DNA from 2 places in the Pseudaquabacterium rugosum genome. Region 2 is predicted to be linked to the other one. Evidence: riboswitches for the same ligand, from Rfam matches in the RefSeq annotation. Region 2 holds a riboswitch; the other holds the start of a gene.
The links. Region 2 has a riboswitch for cobalamin ahead of AACH11_RS18690 (energy-coupling factor ABC transporter permease). Riboswitches for the same ligand answer to the same signal wherever they lie in the genome.

Region 1 (11,046 bases), on a different contig from region 2:
GGCCCGCGCGCGCGGCGTCCGCCGGATCTCTGGTCGGGATGCCATGGCCCGAGGCGCGGCCCTGCACGCTGCCGCGCCACGGCAAGGTCTTGTGCGGGCTGGCAACATCGCCGGCGCTGCGGCGCCTCTCCGCGCGCCGCGCGCTCCGCCTTCCCTGGACCCTGACCTTGCCCCCCCCATGAGCACTGCCCGTACCGCCGAACACCCCGTCGATCCCCAGTTCACCGAGCGCTGGTCGCCGCGCGGCTACACCGGCGAGGCCCTGCCGCGCGAGCAGCTGATGAGCCTGCTGGAAGCCGCGCGCTGGGCGCCCTCGGCCTCCAACCAGCAGCCCTGGCGCTTCGTCTGGGCGCTGGCCGGCACGCCGGCCTTCGACGCCATCCACGCCGGCCTGATGGCGGGCAACCAGGGCTGGGCGGCCCAGGCCTCGGCGCTGGTCGTCGTGCTGTCGGTGCGCAGCCAGGTGCCGGCCGGCCAGACCGAGCCCAAGGCCAATCCCTGGGCCAGCTTCGATGCCGGTGCGGCCTGGATGAGCCTGGCGCTGCAGGCCCGCGCCAGCGGCTGGGACACGCACGCGATGGGCGGCTTCGAGCGCACGGTGCTCGATGCCGCACTGCAGGTGCCGGCGCACATGGCCATCGAGGCCGTGGTGGCGATCGGCCGCCGTGGTGATCCGGCCGTGCTGCCGGAGGCGCTGCGGGCGCGCGAACAGCCCAATGCCCGTCTGCCGCTCGCCGCGCTGGCCGCCGAGGGCCGCTGCGACTTCGGCGCCTGAGCGCGTCGCTCAGCGGGCCGGCTGGCCCAGCAGCGCGCACACCGCCTGCCACTGCGCGGGCGTCACCGGCGTGATCGACAGCCGGTTGCCGCGCTGCAGGATCTGCAGGCTGGCCAGCTCCGGCCGCTGACGCATCTCGGTCAGCGGCAGCAGGCGGGTGCGTGCGCGCAGGCGCACGTCGACCAGCATCCAGCGCGGTGCCGCGGGCGTGGCCTTGGGGTCGTGCCAGCGGCTGGCCGGATCGAACTGCGTCGGATCCGGATGGGGCGCGCTGGCCACCTCGGCCAGACCGGCGATGCCGGGCTGCGCGCAGGACGAGTGGTAGAACAGCACGCCATCGCCGATGCGCATCGCGTCGCGCATGAAGTTGCGGGCCTGGTAGTTGCGCACGCCGACCCAGGGCACGCACTGGCCGGGGGCGGCCGCCAGGTCATCGATCGAGCAGTCGTCGGGCTCGCTCTTCATCAGCCACAGACCGTGGCCATGGGCCTCGACCCGAGGGGCCGGGTGGGCGGTGGAAGTGACGTCGGACATGAGGGGTGGCCGACGCGCACCGTGGGCGTCAGGCCGGAGCCGCGACGGCGGGCGCCGCGGCAGGAGGAAGGGGGGTGTCCGTCACGGCCCCGGAGGCCGCATCCTGAACCCTAGTTGGTCGGATTCAGGTGGGCGAGGTCAGCGGTGCTTCGGGTTCATCTGACGCGAGACGATCACACCAGCTCCGCAATGTTCCAAGCCCTGGCTCAATGAGCATCGGTTCAAGGAATCAAGCCCACAGGACCGCGACGGACGAATCCAGTATAGCCACGCGCAGCGGCTCTGTGGAGCGACCGCACGTGTGCGGGGGGCTTGATCGGGACGGCGGTGGAGCCGGCCCCCCGCGGCGGGCTCAGATCGCGGCGAGCGCGGCGTCCAGCCGGTCGATCAGCGCGCCGATGCGGCGTTCGGTGGCGGCATCGATGGCGCTGCGGCCGGCATCGGCATCGGTGTCGGTCGCGGGCTGTGCGGCCGGCGCCGCGACGGCCACCGGTGCGGCGACCGGACGGGCGGCCACGTTCAGCCGGGCCTGCAGTTCGATCTGCTGCCAGGCCAGGTTCAGGGCCGTCAGCACGGCGATGCGCTCGCGGGCCTTGACGCGGCCGGCGTCGCGGATCGCGCACATCTCGCGGTCGACCAGACCGGCGGCGTCGCGCAGCTGGGCTTCCTGGCCGGGGGGGCAGGCCAGTGCGTAGCTCTGGCCGAGGATGGTCGCTTCGAGCGAGGTCGGGGCGGGCGCGCTGCTCATCGGGGCTCCGGGCGGTCGGCGGGCGACAGGATGGCCGGGCTGACGACCGGGCGTGTGCTGCCGTCGCCCGGCGCGGCCAGCAGCTGCACCAGCATGTCGATGCGCGCGCGGGCGGCGGCCAGGCGCGACTGCAGGCTGTCGCGGTCGCGCTGGAGGTGGTCGAGCTGCTGCTGCAGCGCGTCGCGCTGCTGCACCAGGCTGTCGCGCTCGGCGCGCAGCAGGTCGTGGCGCTGCACGAGACGCTCGATGCGCTCGGCCAGTTCGTCGAGTCGGTTCATGGGGGAGGAGTCTGGGGGGCCGGGCGGTCGGCGACCCGGCACGGCGGTCGCCCGGGAGGCCTGGGGGCCGGGCCCGGCCGCCCTGGGGCTGAGCGGATGCCCGCGATTGTAGGCGCCCGGGTGTCAGATTGGCGTCGGGGCGGGGCTGTTAGGATGACGGCTTCTGCTGGTGCTCCGGTGCGTGTTCCGCGCGCCGGGTTAAACGGGAAGCAGGAAGGTCAGGCCCCACGGGCCACGGCCCAACCTGCGCTGCCCCCGCAACGGTAAGCGGACGGTGCAGGCTCCATCCGGAGCCCGCGCCCGCTCTCGTGTTCCATGCCACTGGTGGCCGCCTTCTGGGGCGGCGACCGGGAAGGCCGCGAGGGTCGTCTCCGCCAGCCCGGATACCGGCCAGCAAGGTCAGATCGGTCCGGTTCCGGCAGTGCGTCGGGGCGGGTTCCGGCTGCGTCGCAGGTGCCCGCGGGGAAGCGGTCGGCCTGTCCAGATCTTCCGTGTCGTTCCCATGATTCCTGACTTCCATGCCGTTGGCGTGCGGCTCCGCCTTGCCGATCGCACCGTGCTGGCCCTGAGCGTCGCGCTGGCCTTCGCCGCGATGCCGGCCCGCGCCCAGGCCCCCGCCGAGCGGGTCGTCGTGACGGCCACCCGTTCGGCCGAGGAGCTCTCCAGCCTGCCTTTCGGGGTCAGCGTGATCACGGCGGGCGAGCTGGCGCGTTCGGGCGCGACCACGGTCAATGAGGCGCTGATGCGCCTGCTGGGCATCACCGGGCGGATGGATCTGGCCGGCGGCGGGGAATACCAGCTCGATCTGCGCGGCTACGGGGTCACCGCGGGCCAGAACCAGGTCGTCATGATCGACGGCATGCGGGTCAACGAGGCGGATCTGGGCACGACCCGTCTGGCCGGTGTCGCGATCGATGCGATCGAGCGCATCGAGGTGCTGCGCGGCAGCGGTGCGGTGCTCTATGGCGAGGGCGCGACGGGCGGTGTGATCCACATCGTCACCCGTGCGGGCCGCGGTCACCGTCAGGCCGACGGGGGCGAGGTGCTGGTCGGCTTCGGCTCGGATCACCTGCGACAGCTGCGCGGCAACGTGCACGCGAATCTGGGCGAGCTCACGCTGGAGGCGTCCGGCAGCCGCAAGCTCAGCGACGGCCACCGCGACAACTTCGCCTCCGGTGTCAGCACCGGTGCCGTGGCCGCGCAATGGCAGCGTGGTGCGCATCGGGTGGCGCTGCGCCACGCGCAGGACGAGGTGCGCTCGGGCTGGCCGGGCGCCTTGACGGCCGACCAGTACGCGGCCGATCCGGCCCAGGCGTCGTCGCCGTCCGACTGGGGTCGCAGCCTGGGGCGGCGCACGACCCTGCAGGCCCAGACCCGCGTCGCGGGCTGGACCCTGTCCGCGGACGGGGGCCTGCGGGCGGCCGAGCAACGCAGTGCGAGCCATGGCTATGACCACGATGTCGATGCCCGTGAGGTCGGCCTGCGCGCGCAGCACGAGTCCGTGATCGCGCCCGGCCTGCGCCATGCCGTCACCTTCGGCAACGAACACCAGTGGTGGAAGCGCGACATCCGGTCCTACCCCGGCATCGCACGCCAGAGCAGCCATGCCTGGTTCCTGCGCGATGTGCTGAAGCTGCCGCAGGGCACCGAGTTCAGCGCCGGCGCGCGCTGGAACCGCAGTGTGAAGTCCCTGGTGGACGACTACAGCAGCCTGCGCCAGGACGACCGCAGCGATGTCTGGGAGCTGGGCGTCATGCATCCGCTGGGTGCGAACCTGCGCGCCTTCGGTCGCATGGGCACCAGCTGGCGGCTGGCCAATGCGGACGAGTTCAGCTTCACCCAGCCCGGCGTGCTGTTGCGGCCCCAGCGCTCGCGCGACGTCGAGCTCGGCCTGCGCTGGGCGCAGGGGGGCGATCGTGCGGAAGTGCGGGTCTTCCGCAGCCGGCTGCGCGACGAGATCGGCTACGACCCGACGGTGGCCAACAGCAATGCCTGGAACGGCTCCGGTGCCAACGTGAACTTCGACCCGACGCGTCGCCGCGGCGTGGAGTTCGAGGGCACCCGCGCGGTCTCCCGTACGCTGGATCTGCGGGCCACGCTGGCCTGGCGCGAGGCGACCTTCACCCGCGGCGCGCACGCGGGCAAGGACGTGCCGCTGGTGCCGAGCCGCTCGGCCTCCGTCGGGACGTTCTGGAAGCTCGGCCCCCTGGGTGTGCCGGGCGGACAGCAGACGCTGGGTGCGTCGGTGCGGCATCAAGGCGGCACGACGCATCCGGACATCGCCAATGCCTGCCGGGTGCCGGGCCACACGGTGCTCGATGCCCGCTGGGCCTGGGCCGTGTCGAACGTGGAGTGGGCCGTCGACGTGAGCAACCTCACCGACCGCAGGTACTACACCCAGGCCTACGGCTGCGAGGTGTCCACCGGTCGCACGACGTCGATCTATCCGGAGTCGGGCCGTGCGGTCGGCGGCTCTGCCCGCATCGCCTTCTGACCATGAGCGCGGGCGCCGCCGTCGTCCTCGTCGCCGCCCCGGCCTCCGGCCAGGGCAAGACCAGCGTGGCCTGCGCGCTGGCGCGGCTGCATGCGCGTGCCGGGGCGCGGGTGCGGGCCTTCAAGTGCGGGCCTGATTTCCTCGATCCGGCCTGGCTGGCGCTGGCCAGCGGGGCGCCGGTCGATGCTCTGGACCTGTGGATCAACGGCGAGGCCGACTGCGCGCAGCGGCTGCGGGCGGCGGCCGAGACGGCCGATCTGGTGATCGTCGAGGGCGTGATGGGCCTGTACGACGGCCAGCCGAGCGCGGCCGATCTGGCCCGGCGTTTCGGCCTGCCGGTGCTGGCCGTCATCGATGCCGGGGCGATGGCCGGCACCTTCGGCGCGCTGGTGCACGGCCTGCGCCACTACCAGGCGGCCGAGCACGGGCCCTTGCCCTGGGCCGGTGCGCTGGCCAACCGGGTGGGCAGCGCGCGCCATGCGGCGATGCTGGCCGAGGCGCTGCGCGCCGACGATGGCTGGGCCGGCGCGTTGCCGCGGGTGGCCGCCGGCGCGCTGCCCGGCCGTCACCTCGGTCTGCTGTCCAGCGATGAGCTGCCCGACGCGCGGGTCCGCCTCGACGCGCTGGCCGATGCGCTGGCCGCCACGCCGCTGGGCGCGCGACCGCTGGCCGACTGGCCGCGCTGGCCGCTGCCGGTGGGGTCTCCGGCCCTGCTGCCGGCTGAGGCGTCGCCGGCCGTGGCGACGTCCGGTGCTGCGGGCGGCCCCTCGGCCGTGCCGGCGGTGCCGCGCCTGTTGGCCGGCCGCCGGGTGGCGGTCGCGCGTGACGCGGCCTTCGCCTTCATCTACGACGCCAATCTGCGCACGCTGCATGCGCTGGGGGCGCAGACGGTCTTCTTCTCGCCGCTGGCCGGTGATCCGCTGCCCGATTGCGACGCCGTGTGGCTGCCCGGCGGCTATCCCGAGCTGCATGCCGCCGCGCTGGCCGCCCGCCGCGATCTGGCGGCCCAGCTGGCCGCGCACCTGGCCGCCGGGCGTCCGCTGTGGGCCGAGTGCGGCGGCCTGATGGCGCTGGCCGACGAACTGGTCGACCTCGACGGAGGCGTCCACCGGCTCTGGGGCCTGCTGCCGGGGCGGGTGAGCATGGGCCGCCGGCTGGCCGCGCTCGGGCCGCAGGCGCTGGCACCGTGGCCGGCGACGGCGCAGCTGCAGGCGGGCGCGACCCGCCAGCCTGCTGATGCCCAGGCCGAGGCCCAGCCCGAGACCGAGACCGAGACCACGGACCCGACGCCCGGACTGAGGGGCCACACCTTCCACCATTCGACGCTGCAGACGCCGCTGGCACCGCGGGCGCGCACCCGGCCGGCGCGGGGCGGTGCGGTCGGTGCGGCGGCGGACGGCGAGGCCTTCTACGTCCACGGTGCGCTGCGCTGCAGCTACTTCCACCCGTGGTTCGCCTCGTCGCCGTCGCTGGCCGCGCGACTGTTCCTGCCGGACGGCGGTCCTGCGCCGGTGCCGGACCGGCCCTCAGGATCAGGAGCCGACCATGCATGAGCTGCTGCTCGGAGGCCAGCGCAGCGGCAAGTCGCGCCGGGCCGAGGACCGGGCCGCGCAGTGGCTGGCCGGCACGGCCGCCGACGGCGTGCCGCGCGAGGCCGTGCTGCTGGCCACCGCCCAGGCCGGCGATGCCGAGATGGCCGCGCGCATCGCGCGCCATCAGGCCGACCGCGCCGTCCGCGTGCCGGGCCTGGTGACCGTCGAGGAGCCGCGCGAGCTGGCCGCCGCACTGCGCCGGCTGGCCGATCCGCGGCGCCTGATCGTCGTCGACTGCCTGACGCTGTGGCTGACGAATTGGCTGATGCCCTTGCCGCCGCTGCAGCCCGATGCGCAGGCCTGGGCCCGGCAGCAGCAGGCGCTGCTGGAGGCGCTGGCCGCCGCCCCGGCGCCGGTGGTGCTGGTGTCCAACGAGATCGGCCTGGGCGTGATGCCGATGGGCGCCGAGACGCGGGCCTGGGTCGATGCGCTGGGCCGCCTGCACCAGCGCCTGGCGGCCGCCTGCGGCCGGGTCACGCTGATGGTCGCCGGCTGCCCGCTGGTGGTGAAGGCGCCGGCATGAGCGGCGGGCGGGCGGGTCGCCTGCGCGGTGCGCTGCAGGCCGGCGTCCTGGCCTGGGCCGCCGTGGTCGCCTTGGCCACCGTGGCCGGTGCCGCCCTGGCCGCACCGGAGGCTCCGCCTGTCGCGCCGGCCACCGCGCGGCAGGCGTCCGCCCCCGTCTGGCCACTGACGCTGCGCGACGACCGCGGCCACCGTCTGACGCTGCCGCGGGCGCCGCAGCGCATCGTCACGCTGCTGCCCTCGCTGACCGAGACGGTGTGCGTGCTCGAAGCCTGCGACCGGCTGGTCGGCACCGACCGCTATTCGAACTGGCCGGCCGCGATCGCCGCGCTGCCGCGGCTCGGCGGGCTCGACGATGCGCAGCTCGAACGCATCGTCGCGCTGAAGCCGGATCTGGTGCTGGCCTCGGGCTCGGCGCGGGCCGTCGAGCGGCTGGAGGCCCTCGGCGTGCCGGTGCTGGCGCTGGAGGCGCGCACCCTGGCCGATGCGCAGCGCGTGATGCGCGTGGTCGGCCGCGCGCTCGGCCGCGAGGCGGCGGCGCAGGCCCAGGTGCAGCGCATCCAGCAGCGGCTGCAGGCGCTGGCGGCCCGGGTGCCGGCCGGCTGGCGCGGCCGCAAGGCGTATTTCGAGGTCTCGTCCTCGCCGCACGCGGCCGGCACGGCCAGCTTCATCGGCGAGCTGCTGGCGGTTCTCGGCGTCGGCAACATCGTGCCGCCCGAGCTGGGGCCGTTCCCCCAGCTCAGCCCCGAGTACGTGGTGCGGGCGCGACCCGATCTGATGCTGGGCTCGCGCCGGGCGGTCGAGGCGATGGCCGGGCGTCCGGGCTGGGCTGCGCTGCCGGCCCTGCGCGACGGCCGGTTCTGCGGCTTCGACGAAGCGGCCTACGACACGCTGGTGCGCCCCGGTCCGCGGCTGGCTGAAGCCGCCGGCCATCTGCAGCAGTGCCTGCAGCGGCTGGCGCCGCCGGCCGGGGGGCGCTGATGGCCTGGACGGCCCGCCTGACCGGCACCTCGACGCGCCTGGGCGCCCTGCTGGCGGCCTTGCTGCTGGCCGGTCTGGCGCTGGGGCTGGCGGTCGGTCCGCTGGGGCTGGAGCCGCCGTGGGCGCTGGATGCCGAGGCGCGCCGGCTGTTGCTGGGCGAGATCCGCGCGCCGCGCGGTCTGGGCTCGGCGCTGGCCGGTGCGCTGCTGGGGCTGGCCGGGGCGCTGGCCCAGGGCCTGTTCCGCAACCCGCTGGCCGATCCCTATCTGCTGGGCAGCGCGTCCGGTGCCGGGCTGGGGGTGGTGGCGGTGCTGGCGGCCGCGCCGCTGACCGCCGGTGCGGCCGCGGCCTGGCTGCCGGCCGGCCTGGCCGCCGGCCTGGGCCCGCTGCTGGCCGGCACCGGTCTGGTGGTCGCGGCCTTCGTCGGTGCGCTGGGCGGCGTGGCCTTGACGCTGGCGCTGGCCGGGGGCGCCGCGCGGCCGCTGAAACTGCTGCTGTGCGGTGTGGTGGTGGGCGTGCTGCTGGGCGCGCTGTCCGATCTGCTGATGCTGGTCTCGCCCGAGGCCCTGCGCGGCAAGCAGGCCTTTCTGCTCGGTTCGACCGGGCTGCTCGGCTGGGAGGCGGTGCGGCTGCTGGGCGGGGTCCTGCTGCTGTCGCTGCCGCTGGCCCTGCGCGGCGCGCGCGTGCTCGATGCGCTGGTGCTGGGTCCGCAGACGGCGGCCAGCCTGGGCCTGGCGCTGCCGCGGCTGCGCATGGCGCTGGTCGTGGTGCTGGCGCTGTGCACCGGGTGCGCGGTGTCGCAGGCCGGGCTGGTGGCCTTCGTCGGCCTGGTCGCGCCCCACATCGTGCGGCGGCTGGTGGTCGTCACCCACGGGCCGCTGCTGGCGCTGTCGGCGGCCGCCGGCGCGGCCCTGCTGCTGTGGGCCGATCTGGCCGCGCGCTGGCTGGTCGCGCCGCAGGAGCTGCCGGTGGGCGTGCTGACGGCCGTCCTCGGCGGCCTGTACCTGCTGGTGCTGCTGCGGCGGCAGGAGGTGGCCGGATGAGGGCCGGGCACGCACGTGGCGGGTCGCCGGCCCGGCCGGCCCCGGCATCTGCCGAGGCCGCCGCCGACCGGTATCCGGACGCCGCGACCGGCACCACCGCCACCGCCGTGCGGCTGCAGGCCCGCGGCCTGACACTGGATCTGGGCGGACGGCGGGTCGTCGACGACGTCTCGCTGACGCTGTGCGGCGGCGAGTCGGTGGCCATCGTCGGGCCCAACGGGGCCGGCAAGTCCACGCTGCTCGGCCTGCTGGCCGGGCTGCAGCGGCCGGGCGCCGGCACGGTCGCGCTCGACGGCCGGCCGCTGCCGGACTGGCCCGCCCGCGAGCGGGCCGTCCGCCTGGCCTGGCTGGCCCAGCAGGGCGAGGCCAGCGGCGAGCTGGCCGCGCGCGACGTGGTGATGCTGGGCCGACTGCCGCGGCTGGGCCTGCTCGGCAGCCCGGGGCCGGCGGACGACGCGGTGGTCGCTGCCGCGATGGCGGAGACCGAGTGCACGGCGCTCGCGCAGCGCCGGCTCAGCGCCTTGTCCGGTGGCGAGCGCCAGCGCGTGCTGCTGGCGCGGCTGCTGGCGGTGCAGGCGCCGCTGCTGCTGCTCGACGAGCCGACCACCCATCTCGACCCGCCGCACCAGCTGGCCCTGATGCGCAGCCTGCTGGGCCGCGCGCGCGCCGGCGCGGCCGTGGCCGCCGTGCTGCACGACCTGACGCTGGCGCTGATGTGCGACCGCCTGCTGGTGCTGGAGGCCGGCCGCCTGGTGGCCGACGGTGCGCCTGCCGATCCGGCCGTGCAGGCGCGCCTGGTGAGCGTCTTCCGCCATGCCTTCGCCATCGTGCCCAACCCGCAGAGCGAGGTGGCCGGCGCGTCCTTCGCGGCCACCACGTCCGCCGCCGCGGGCTCCGTGACCACCCCCGCACCGACCCCCGCGCCCACCCCCGCGACGACAGCCTGCCGCTGGCTGGTCGTGCCGCAGCTCGCGTGGGGCGTGCCGCCCTCGCCGTGGCCACCATCCTCGCCATGCGTGCCCGCCGACGGTCCGCCGATGCGGCCACCATCCGCCGGCTGATGCCGGTCTTGCCGCGGTCTCTGACGTCCATCCTCATGCCCCTGCCCACCGGCCCCGTGCCGCCGTCCTCCAGACCCTGAGGACGGGCGTCATGCCGGTGGCCCGAACCCTCCGCTGCCGAGCGCCACACCATGCAGATCGAAACGCCTCCCACCGAACGCAGCTCCCCCAAGCCCGATGGCGAGCGCCGCGGCCTGGTGCTGGTGCACACCGGCGACGGCAAGGGCAAGAGCACGGCCGCCTTCGGCCTGGCCCTGCGGGCCCATGGCCGCGGCAAGCCGGTGCACATCTACCAGTTCATGAAGGTGCCGAGCGCGCGCTTCGGTGAGCACCGCGTGTTCGCCCAGCTCGGCCTGCCGATCGAGGGCCTGGGCGACGGCTTCAGCTGGAAGAGCCGCGATCTCGACCACAGCGCGCAGCTGGCGCGCGAGGGCTGGGCCCGCGCCGCGGCACGGATCAGCGCCGGCGAGCACTTCCTGGTCGTGCTCGACGAGATCATGTATCCGCTGCGCTACGGCTGGATCCCGCTGGACGAGGTGCTGCGCACGCTGCGCGAGCGGCCGTCCCATGTCCACGTGGTGCTGACCGGCCGCCAGGCGCCGCAGGAGCTGCGTGAGCTGGCCGACACCGTGACCGAGATGCGCGCCGAGAAGCACCATTTCCAGGCCGGCGTGCCGGCCCAGCGCGGCATCGAGGATTGAGGCGCCGTTGCTGCCCATGAGCCTGGATGTCGTCGCTCCGCCCGTGGCCGTGGTCGCCCTGGCCGCACCGGCTGCGCTGCTGCTGGCGCTGGCGGTCGATCGCCGCTGGGGCGAGCCGCCGCTGGCGCTGCATCCGGTGGTGGCGATGGGGCGCTGGCTGGGCTGGGCCGGTCGGCCCTGGCCCGGCCGGGCGCCGGCCCTGGCCTTCACCGGCGGCCTGCTGGCCTGGTGGGCGGGCGCGCTGATGGTGCTGGCCGTGGCGCTGGCCGCGCAGATCGGCATCTGGGCGCTGTGGGCCGGGCCCTGGCCGGCGGTGC
Region 2 (11,046 bases):
GCTCGGCGGCCGTGCGCTGCACCTGTGCCAGCGAGGCGGGGTTCTTCAGCGAGTCGACCGCGATGGCCAGCGGGCGCAGGCCGTGCGCGGCCAGCGTGGCCATCATCTGGTCGAAGGCGGCCGTGTTGCCAGCCTGCAGATGGGCACGGTAGAACAGCAGCAGGGCCACCGGGGCGTCGGGCGGCAGCGCCGGCCAGGCGGATGCGTCCATCGCTTGATGGGCGACGGCGGACGGCAGCGGCAGCGGATCGGCCGGGCGCGGGCCGCGGCCGAAGGCGGCATGCTCGATCAGCGCGAAGAACTGCGCGGCCTGCTGGGGCCCGCCGTCGCGCAGGCAGTGCCACAGATAACGGCAATCCTCGGCCGATGCGGTGCTGCGCCGCAGCAGCTGTGGCTCCTCGACGAAGTCGCCGGCGAACATCGCCAGCCACAGGCCGCGGCGGCGCGCCAGCGATTGCACGCATTCCAGCAGGTAGGCCCATTGCTCCAGGCTGCCCAGGTGGTCGATCACCACGGCGCGGGCATGCTGCAGCACGTCGTCGACATGGAAGTCGACCGAGGCCGGCTGGCGCAGCGCGCGCAGGCTGGCCAGGCGCACGCTGGGCGCATCGGCCGGGCGGGCGGCCGCGGCGGCGGCCAGCAGGGCCAGCCGCGTGTCGGCCGCGCTCAGCACCACGATGTCGCCCGGCGTCTGGTCCAGGCGCACCACGCCCTGGCCCTCGTCGTCGAGCAGGCCGGCGCTGCGGGTGGTCAGCAGGTGCATCGGCGGGCGCGGGGCGCGGGGGCCGGGCGGGCCGGCCTCAGGCCGCGGCCTGGGCCAGCAGCTGCTGCAGCGCGTGGTTCAGCGCGGCCGCGTCCAGATCGGCGCCGATGGCCACCAGCTGCGTGGCCGGCGTCTCGTCGGCCCGCCAGCGGCGGTCGAACTGGCTGTCGAAGCGCGGGCCCGCCCCCTGCACCACCAGACGCATCGCCGCGCCGGGCAGCGCGACGAAGCCCTTGACGCGGTAGATGTCGTGCGTGGCCACCAGCTGCTGCAGCGCGCGCAGCAGCACCTCGCGGTCGCTGACCTCGGGCGTCAGCACGACCGAGTCGAACTCGTCATGGTCGTGGTCGTCCTCGTCGTCGTGGTGGGTGCGGCGCTGGTCGATCAGGTCCTCGACGCCGCGGCCCAGGCCCAGCAGCAGCTCGGGCGCCAGGCGGCCGTGGCTGGCCTGCAGCAGCTTGACGCCGGCCGGGGCCTCGGCGCGCACGGCCGCGGCCACGGCCTGCAGCGCGTCCGCGTCCAGGGCGTCGGTCTTGTTCAGCACGATCAGGTCGGCGGTGGCCAGCTGGTCCTCGTAGAGCTCGGCCAGCGGCGACTCATGATCGAGGTTGTCATCGGCCCGGCGCTGGGCGTCGACGGCCGCCGGATCGTCGGCGAAGCGGCCCTCGGCCACGGCCGGCGCATCGACCACCGTGATCACCGCGTCGACGGTGAAGGCGGTGCGCAGCGTCGGCCACTGGAAGGCCTGCACCAGCGGCTTGGGCAGGGCCAGGCCCGAGGTCTCGATCACCAGGTGATCGATCTGCTCGCGGCGCTCGGCCAGCAGCGCCATCACCGGCGCGAACTCCTCCTGCACCGTGCAGCACAGGCAGCCGTTGGCCAGCTCGTAGAGCCGGCCGTCGGGCGTGCCCTGCTCGTCACAGCCGATGCCGCAGCCGCGCAGCAGCTCGCCATCGATGCCGAGCGCGCCGAACTCGTTGACGATGACGGCGATGCGCCGGCCGCCCGCATGGGTCAGCAGGTGGCGCAGCAGCGTGGTCTTGCCGGCACCGAGAAAGCCGGTGACGATGGTGGCGGGGATCTTCTGCAGCGGCATGGTGGCCTCAGGCGGCGTGGTAGAGACGCGGCTCGACCAGCGACGAGCCGCGCAGGCGGCGTGCGCTCTTGGCCAGCGCCAGCAGGCCCAGATCGGCCAGCGGCTCCAGCAGCACCACGCTCATGTAGGCGCTGCCGAAGCTGGCGATCTGCACCAGGTTGTCGGCCGACACGCCGCGGCCGACCAGGGCCCAGAAGGCCACCCAGGCCACGATGCCGCCCTGGTAGGCCAGCGACAGGCGCAGGGTCTGGGCATAGCCCAGATCGACATAGGCCGTCTGGCGCGGGATCAGGCGTTCGGCCAGCGCGTGCGTCAGCGCCAGCGGTGCCAGCAGCGTGGTCACGTTCATGCCGTACTGCGGCAGATCGGCCGGCGCGAAGAACAGGCCCTGCACCAGCAGCCCGCCGGCCAGGCCGAGCGCGGCCGGTGCCACGCCCAGCACCAGCAGCAGCGAGCTGCCCAGGATCAGGTGCACCTCGGAGACGCCCACCGGATGGTGCGGCAGCACCTCGAAGAAGCAGAACACGGCGGCGGCGGCCACCAGGGTGCGCAGCAGCAGCGACAGGCTGCCCTGGCGTTGCGCATCCTGGCGCGCGCGCCACAGCGCCCAGGCCAGGCTGGCGCTGGCCGTGACGAGACCGATGGCGGCTTTGCCGCCGACGACGAGACCGGGTTCGATGTGCATCGGGCATCCTTGCGCCGCTCATGGGCGCTGACTGGACATGGGGACCGATGGCCCGCTGCTGCCGCAGGGACGGGAGCGCATGGCGGTGGCGTCGTCGGGAATCCTCCGCGGGGGACCGGCACCCGGTGCCGACGGAGCGTCGACACGGGAGGGCAGGGCCGCGGGCGGTGCGCTGGCGCGCGGACAGCGGGGATCAGGACACGGAGACGACGGACACGGACATGCACATCCCGTCACCCACCGCAACGGCTTGCCGCTTGCGCTCACAGGCCGGTCTCCGGGCTCGGCGAGGGGCGCCGGGCCCTGCTGGACCTGCGCCGACATCGCATCCGCCTTCCCGGGCCGGGGCCCAGTGGCTGCAGCGGACGGCGCAGGGGCCGTCGCGCCGATGCGCGTCGTTTCACTCGCTTACCGTTGCGGGGGCAGCGCCGGATTCACACCGGCTTCCCGTTTCACCCCGTCGGGCCCCGCATCGTTGCGCGGTCCGTCCAGGGCACCTGAAGCGGTCGCGAGTGTAGCCCAAGGGTGTGACGGGATGCCGCAGCCGCCGCGCGGCGTCGCTCCGCCGATGGATGACGCGCACGCGCGGGCCTGTCTACAGTGCGCCTGTTCCGGACATCCACAGGCTGGCCGGATGCCCCGGTACCCAACCTGACAGGAGTACGGCATGGCAGGCAATGCGGATCAGGTCTTCCTGCGCGCGTTCCGCTGGTTCGACGCGGCGCTGACGCATCTCCAGGCGCAGTTGCCCGCCGCACCGGCCCTGCCGGGCGTGCCGTCGATGGAGGCGCTGGCGCTGGCGCTGAGGGCCCGTCTCGGACTCGGGCTGGAGCTGACCGAGGCCACCGTCGATCCGGCCGCGCTGCGGGCGTCCAACCCGGTCGCGCAGTCGCTGGCCATGGCCACGCTGATCACCGGCGAGACGCTGGCCGCCCTGCGCACGCTGGGCGAGGTGCTGGGCCATCTGCAGGCCGGCCAGGCCGAGCTCGGCGATCTGGTCAAGGTCGTGCGGCAGATCGACCGCCTGCTGCATGCCGACAGCGGCCAGCCCCCTTCGGCCTACGCGCTGGCCAAGCTGCTGCTGATCCTGTCCGGCGATGCCGATGCCCCGTCGACCGCCCGGCCGGCCGCCCGGCTGGTGCGCATCGTCTGCGGCCAGGCGCCCGATGCGGCGCTGGCCGATGCCACCGTGGTCGAGCGCCAGGCGCTGCTCGGGCTGGCGCTGATCATCGTCGGCACGGTGATCGACCGCGGCCATGGCCGTGCGACGGCCGGCGCCGGCCTGCCGGCCGCACCCGGGGCGGCGCTGCGGCGGGCCGCGGCCCGGGGGCCACGGGCCAGCCGCGCGCCGATCCCGCTGCCCGCCAGCCAGCTGTCGCGCGAGTTCACGCTGGCGCGCGCCGACGACGGCAGCCGCAGCCTGACGCTGCAGCTGGGCTACGACGGCGCGGCCGTCCCGCCCCGGGTCCATGCCCGGCTGCGCGGCGATCTGCGCGATGAACGCGCGCTGGGCGACGGCGAGTTCCGCATCGGCCTGGGCGCCCGCAGCGAGGTGACGGTCACGCTGGCACTGCCGGCGCTCGATCCGCTGCCGGCCAGCCTGCCGCAGCCCGTGTTCGACGGCGCGCTCCAGCTCGGCCTGCGCTTCGGCCGCCGCAGCACGGCGCAGCCGCTGGTGCTGGGCCCGGCCGACGGCACCCGCTTCGAGATCGGCGAGCTCAGCGGCGCCATCGTGCTCGACGACCTGCAGCCGGCCCTCGACTTCGACCTGCGCGACAGCCGCCTGGTGCTGCGCCTCGGCGACGACCCGCTGCTGGGCGCCGTGCTGGGCGACGAGATCACCGTCGGCCTGAGCTTCGGCCTGCGGGCCGACACCGCCGGCGGCCTGCGCATCAAGGACGGCACCGGCCTGCGTGCCACCGTGCCGCTGGAGCCGATCCCCGGCTCGCCGCTGCAGATCCCCTTCCTGACCGTCGAGTTGCGCACCCTCGACGGCCTCGACCGGATGGAGGTCGAGCTCTCGGGCTCCTTCGCGCTGAAGCTCGGGCCCTTCCAGGGCTCGGTCGAGCGCCTGGGCACGCTGCTGAAGCTGGAGCACCTGCTGGCGGGGGATCCGGACGTGCGCTGGGCGCTCAAGCCGCCGTCGGGCGCCGGCCTGGCCATCGATGCCGGCGTGCTCAAGGGCGGCGGCTTCCTGCTGTTCGATCCCGATCGCGGCGAGTACGGCGGTGTCCTGGACCTGAAGCTGATGCAGATCGGCATCAAGGCCATCGCGCTGCTGAACACGCACCACCCGCAGGGCTGGTCGCTGCTGCTGATCATCGCGGCGAATCTGCCGCCGATCCAGCTCGGCTTCGGCTTCACGCTGACGGGGCTGGGCGGGCTGGTCGGCGTGCAGCACACGGTCGACCGCGACGTGCTGTCGCAGGGCCTGGCCAGCGGCGCGCTCGACAGCTTCCTGTTCCCGCAGGACCCGGTGGCCAACGCGCCGCAGCTGTTCAACCAGCTGCGGGTGATCTTCCCGTTCAAGGCCGGCGGCTTCGTCATCGGGCCGATGCTGGAGCTGGGCTGGGGCACGCCCAGCCTGGTCACCGCCCGCGTCGGCCTGCTGATCGAGCCGACGCAGGTGGTCTTCGTCGGCCAGGTCATCGTGCAGCTGCCGCCGCTGGTCGACAGCGGTCTGGCCATCCTGCGGCTGCAGGTCGACTTCGCCGGTGGCGTGGTGTTCAGCCCGCTGCAGATCTGGTTCGACGGCGTGCTGCGCGATTCGCGCGTGCTGTTCATCGGCCTGCACGGGCAGTTCGCCTTCCGGGCGCGCTTCGGCGACCAGCCCACCTTCCTGATCAGCGCCGGTGGCTTCCACCCGCGCTACACCGATCTGCCGCCGGGCCTGCCCAGCCCCTTCCAGCGCGTGGGCTGCGCGTTCTCGATCGGCATCGTGGGCGTCAGCTTCGACGGCTATTTCGCCGTCACCTCGGCCACCGTGCAGGCCGGCGCCGAGCTGCACGTCTGGGGCGATGTGGGCATCGCCAGCTTCGATGGCGGCCTGGGCTTCAACGCGCTGGTCGAGATGGTGCCGACCTTCCGCTTCGAGGTCGACATCCACGTCTGGGCCGGTGTCGAGGTGTTCGGCCTCGATTTCGCCAGTGTCGACATCTACGGCCTGCTGGCCGGCCCGGGGCGCTGGCATCTGGTGGGCCGGGCCCGCATCCACACGCCCTGGCCGCTGCCGGATTTCAGCTTCCACGTCGACGAGGCCTGGGGCGACGAGCCGGCCACGCCGGTGCGCACCGTGCGCCTGATCGACGCGTTGCGGCCCGAGCTGGAGAACCCGGCCAACTGGTCGGCCCAGCTCGCGGCCTCGGGCCTGGCCGGGGCCACCTTCGCCAAGCCGCCGGCCGGTGAGGCGGCCGGCCTGATCGCCCATCCGGACGCGGTGCTGCAGTTCACGCAGAAGCGCCTGCCGCTGGGCAAGGCGCTGGACAAGATCGGCTCCGACGCGATCGCCGGGCCGCGCCAGATCGCCATCGAGCGGGTGCTGTTCGGCGAGGCGGCGCGGCTGCCCGACCGCGTGCTCGACGACAGCTTCGCCGCCGCGCAGTTCCTGCACCAGACGGCCGATGAGCGCCTGTCGCGGCCGTCCTTCGACCGCTTCGCCTCCGGCGTCGAATGCGGCCAGCGCCAGTACGGCTTCGGCGCGGCCGTCGGCGGCGATTTCCTCTACGAGGAGGTCAATCTGTCGACCCCGCGCGAGGACGGCAGCCTGCTGGCCCTGGCCGGGCTGCGCAGCCGCGCCCAGCTCGACCGGGTGCTGGACGCCGGGGCCGCCGGCCGCTCGCCGCTGCGGCGGCCCCGGGGCCTGCGGCCCGAGGATGCGGCGCCGCTGCGGGTGCAGCCGCCACCGCTGGCCGCGCTCGATCCCGGCCGCGGCACGCTGGTGGCCGGTGCGCTCGGCGGCCGGGCCGGCCCGTCCTGGTTCCACGCGCTGGACGCGGCCGACGGCCGGCTGGTCGTCGAGCAGTTCGAGACCGCGTTCTGAGGCCTCACCGTCGTCTCCGGGAGTCCACACCATGGCCATCCAGTTCCAGTTCCTGCCCTGGGTACGGCGCGGCCTCGCCGCCACGCTGGCCGGGCCCGACACGATGGGCGCGCTGCCCGCCCACGCCACGGCCACCGTCGGCGTGCGCCTGGACCCGGCCCACGCCGCCGAACCCCTGGCGCCGGTGGCCGTGCGCCTGCAGGGCCCGGGCGATGTGCTGGCGATCGACAGCCAGCTGATCGTGCGCACCGATCCGCGCCCGGGCACGACCCAGTTCGAGCCCAACTACCTGGCGATGATCGAGTTCGATCCGCCCGACTATCCGTGGCTGCTGACGCCGGCGCGGGCCGACGCCGACGACCGCCTGCGGCCCTGGCTGGTGCTGCTGGTGCTGGAGCAGGCCAAGGTCGGTCTGCCGCGGCCGCGCGCGGGTGCGCCGCTGCCGCAGATCCGCATCGCCGCCGCCGATGCCGCGACCGAACTGCCGCCGCTGACCGAGTCCTGGAGCTGGGCCCACGCGCAGGTGCTCAGCGCGCACGGTGCGGCCGATCGCGAGGGCCTGCAGGCGGATCTGCAGGGCGATCCGCGCAGCCATGTCTCGCGTCTGGTCTGCCCGCGCCGGTTGCGGCCCGACACCGATTACCTGGCCTGCGTGGTGCCGGCCTTCGAGCCCGGCCGGCTGCGCGGGCTGGGTCTCGCCGGCGATGGCCTGGGCCCGGCGATGCAGACGCTGGCGCCGGCCTGGACGCCGCAGCCGGCCGGTGACGTGGTGCTGCCGGTCTACCACCACTGGACCTTCTCCACCGGCCCCCAGGGCGACTTCGAATCGCTGGCGCGCCGGCTGCGCACGCCCGCGGCCTGGCGCGGCGATGCCGCGATCGCCGCGCAGCTGGCGGCGGCCGGCACCGCGCCGCTGGCCGTCGATCCGCGGCTCGATGGCGGCGAGCCGGCCCAGGCCGCGACGATGGCCGGCGCCCTGGTGCCGCTGGGCTGGCAGGCCGCGGCGCAGGCGGCCGAGCCCCATGCGCGCAGCCTGCAGGCCATCGTCAACACGCCGGCGCAGCGTGTGCGCGATCCGGCCGCGCCCGACGCCGGCCCGCCCGAGGCGCGGCTGGAGGTCAAGCCGCCGCTGTACGGCGCCTGGCATGCGCGCACCCATGCCGTGCAGCGCGCCGAGCAGCCCGCCTGGTGGCTGGCGGGGCTGAACCTGTCGCCGGCCCACCGCGGCGCGGCAGGCCTCGGCGCCGAGGTCGTGCGCCGCAACCAGGAGGACTATGCCGACGCCTGCTGGGCCCAGATCGGCGAGGTTCAGCAGGCCGAGCGCCTGCTGAACCTGACCCGTCTGGCGATCGAGGCCCAGCAGGCGCTGCAGCGCAAGCACTTCGATCCGCAGCCCCCGGAGCGGCTGCTGCAGCTGATGGCGCCGGCCCTGCCGCGCATCGAGGCCATCGACGAGGCTGGCCGCGTGATTCGCCGCATCGACGGGCGCACCGCCTCGCTCGGCGGGGTGCTCGACCGCAGCAGCCTGCCGGCGGCCCTGCTCGATGCCGGCCTGCGGCGCGCGGTGACACCGCTGCGCCGCGGTCTGCGCCTGGCCGCCCGCCACAGCGGCCAGCGCGGCGGGCTGGCCACGCTGGCCGGCCATTGGCTGCAGACCATGGCCCGGGCCGGCGAGCGCCCGGCCGCCTTCGCGCTGAGCCCGCCGCTGGCCGACGGCATCCTGGACACCGCGCTGTTCGACGGCCTGGACCTGCCGGCCCGGCTGTCCGACGCCCAGCGGCTGACGTCGCGGCAGCTGCGTGCGCTGGGCCTGCCGGACGAGCTGGGGGCGGACGGCGATGTGGGCGGCGATGTGGGCGGCGATGTGGGCGGTGGTGTGGACGGCGGTGCCGCCACGGGCGCCGATGGCCGCGGCGGCGTCACCGTCGGCCAGGTGCGGGCGCTGATGGCGGCCGGCCGGGCCACGCGCGAGCGTTTCACCGGCCGGGCGCTCGCGCCGCCGCCGATCCGCGCCGCGCAGCGCGGTGGCGTGATCGCCGACCGCCATGTCGAGCGCCTGGGCCGGCTGGCCGCCGAGGCGCCGGGGCTGACGGCCGCCGAGCTCGGCGAGCTGACCGTGCAGATCGAGCGTCAGGGGCGGCTGGGCGTCGAGGCCCTGCTGGTCGAGGCGCCGCGTCAGGGCGGGCTGCTGCAGGTCAGCGCGCTGGGCCTCGATGCGCGCAGCGGCACCTTGCGCATCGACCGCCCGCTGCTGCGCCTGCAGCCGGGACAGGCACCGCAGCGCGCACCGGCCGGCGTGGTGCGGGCGCTGTCCGGCGCCACGCTGGGCCAGGTCGCCACCGGCACCGCCCGCGGCTTCGGCAACGTCGGCCTGCTGGCCAGCCTGCCGCCGGGCGTGATCGACCTGCAGGGCCGGCGCCCGCCGGCGCAGCTGACGCTGGACGCCACGCTGGTCTGGCGCGACGACGCCACCCAGCCGCCCGATGCGGCCGTGGCCAGCATCACCGTGCCGCCGGCCCTGCGCCAGCGCACGGTGCTGCGTGACTTCGCCACCGCCACCCGCGGCCTGCGCGAGCTGCTGCGCGATCCGCTGCGGGAGGCGCGGCTCACGGTGCAGCCGGTGGATTTCCCGCTGCAGCGCGCGGCCGCCGCACTGCGCGCCCGCACCCGGCCCGAGCAGGTGCTGGGCGCCCGCCTGCGCGCCCAGCTGCGCATCGCCGACCAGGCGCTGCCGCCGGCCGGCCGGAGCGCGGCCGGGGCCGGTGGGGTGAGTGCCGGCATCAGTGCCGGTGTCAGTGCCGGTGTCAGTGCCCGCCTGCCGGCCACGCGCCAGGGCTGGGCCGCGCTGCGCTACGTGGTGCCGGCGCTGGCCGACCGGGTGATGGCCTACCCGCGCATCGCCGAGCCGATGTACCAGGCGCTGGCCCGGCTGGATCCCGAGGCCTTCATGCCCGGCATCGGCCAGCTGCCGCAGGACCTGGTGATGCTGGTGCAGGTCAACCAGGCCTACATCGACGCCTTCATGGTCGGTGCCAACAGCGAGATGAACCGCGAGCTGCTGTGGCGCGGCTTTCCGACCGACCAGCGCGGCACGCCGATCCAGCGCTTCTGGGGCCGCCGCCACCTGGGCGCCGACGGCCGTGCCGCGGCCGTGCCCGACATCGACCCCCTCCACCTGTGGCGGCGCGAGCCGCTCGGGCATCGGGCCTCGGACCCGAACACCGGCGATCCGGACCGGGTGGTGCTGCTGGTGCGGGGCCAGTTGCTGCGGCGTTATCCGAACGCCCTGGTCTATGCCTGGCGGCGCGAGGTGCTGCCGGGCCGGCGCAGCCGGCTCAAGGCCGCGCCCGATCCGGTGCTCGACCAGCGCCACCCGGTCTTCGGCGGCCCCTTGCCGCCGGACCTGCAGTTCTTCGGCTTCGACATCCCCCGCGGCGAGATCGCCGACTGGTGCTTCGTCATCGAGGAGCCGATGGGCGAGCCGCGCTTCGGCTTCGACGTCGACGTGGCGCCACCGGTGCTGCCGGGCCAGAGCGCCGCACCGTTGATCGGCCCCAGGACCCGGGTCAGCCTGGACTGGGCGCGCGCGCAGCTGACGCGGCTGGCCGCCGGTGCGGCGCCGGACGCCGATTTCCAGGCCCTGCGTGGCGCCGGTTTCAACCCCTGGCAGGCCGTGTCCTGGAGCCAGTTGCCGGTGGCGCCGGGCGGCTTCGTCGGCATGGCGGCGCTGGCGGCCGTCACCGATCCGGCGCAGCAGCCCTTCGCCGATCTGGCCGCGCTCAGCCCGACGCCGACCGCGGCCGAGATCGCGCACAAGCTGCTGCAACTGCCGTTCCGCGCCTACTGGGAAGGGCCCGACCTGGCGCCGGCCGCGCCGTGAGACGCGTCCGCGCCAGGAGGCCGGCGGGCGTCGATGCACGCCAGCGGCCACCGCTGTTCCGCCCAGGCCTGGGCACCGTTCCGCCGTGCGGCCGTCGCACGGTCCACCGTTTCCGGGAGTCCCCATGCCCCAGCTCCACCTCGATCTGAGCGCCTTCGGGCAGGGCCGGCACACGCTGGCCGCACTGCGCGAGCGTGAGCGTCAGGCCCGGCACGCGCTGCAGCAGGCCGAGGCCCGGCTCGATGCCCTGCGGCGCGGCGGCGCGGCGGCCGTCGGTCTGGACCGCGCGCAGCAGGCGGTCGAGCAGGCCCGTGCGCAGGCCCGCGGCCTGCTGGCCGAACAGCGCGACACGCTCAAGCAGCTGCGTCACCTGGGCGACGAACTCAGGGGCCTGCGCGATCCGGCGGTGCTGCTGCAGTCGCTGTCGGCCGCGCAGCCGGTGGCGCTGCTGCCGGTCAACCTGCAGACGCGCTACGACCGCGAGATGACGCGGCTGATGCTGCGCATCTACCCCGATGCGCTGCACGCCGTCCAGCATGACCCGGGCCTGACCGACGCCGAGTGGCAGGCGGTGCAGGCCTAC

Region 1: linked by a shared signal. The riboswitch ahead of AACH11_RS18020 (TonB-dependent receptor) and the one ahead of AACH11_RS18690 (energy-coupling factor ABC transporter permease) in region 2 are both predicted to bind cobalamin.

The regions. Positions count from the first base shown of each region.
Region 1 covers NZ_JBBUTF010000017.1:75,793-86,838, forward strand. Annotated here, with positions in the region: gene AACH11_RS18000 (nitroreductase family protein) at 179-775, shown strand; gene AACH11_RS18005 (EVE domain-containing protein) at 785-1,240, opposite strand; gene AACH11_RS18010 (cell division protein ZapA) at 1,662-2,057, opposite strand; gene AACH11_RS18015 (DUF904 domain-containing protein) at 2,054-2,335, opposite strand; cobalamin riboswitch at 2,486-2,744, shown strand; gene AACH11_RS18020 (TonB-dependent receptor) at 2,838-4,829, shown strand; gene AACH11_RS18025 (cobyrinic acid a,c-diamide synthase CobB) at 4,832-6,382, shown strand; gene AACH11_RS18030 (bifunctional adenosylcobinamide kinase/adenosylcobinamide-phosphate guanylyltransferase) at 6,375-6,944, shown strand; gene AACH11_RS18035 (ABC transporter substrate-binding protein) at 6,941-7,924, shown strand; gene AACH11_RS18040 (FecCD family ABC transporter permease) at 7,924-8,967, shown strand; gene AACH11_RS18045 (ABC transporter ATP-binding protein) at 8,964-10,028, shown strand; gene cobO (cob(I)yrinic acid a,c-diamide adenosyltransferase) at 10,160-10,729, shown strand; gene AACH11_RS18055 (CobD/CbiB family cobalamin biosynthesis protein) at 10,746-11,046, shown strand, end outside.
Region 2 covers NZ_JBBUTF010000018.1:60,750-71,795, reverse strand. Annotated here, with positions in the region: gene cobN (cobaltochelatase subunit CobN) at 1-763, opposite strand, end outside; gene cobW (cobalamin biosynthesis protein CobW) at 801-1,859, opposite strand; gene AACH11_RS18690 (energy-coupling factor ABC transporter permease) at 1,867-2,544, opposite strand; cobalamin riboswitch at 2,796-3,060, opposite strand; gene AACH11_RS18685 (DUF6603 domain-containing protein) at 3,212-6,583, shown strand; gene AACH11_RS18680 (hypothetical protein) at 6,615-10,463, shown strand; gene AACH11_RS18675 (hypothetical protein) at 10,588-11,046, shown strand, end outside.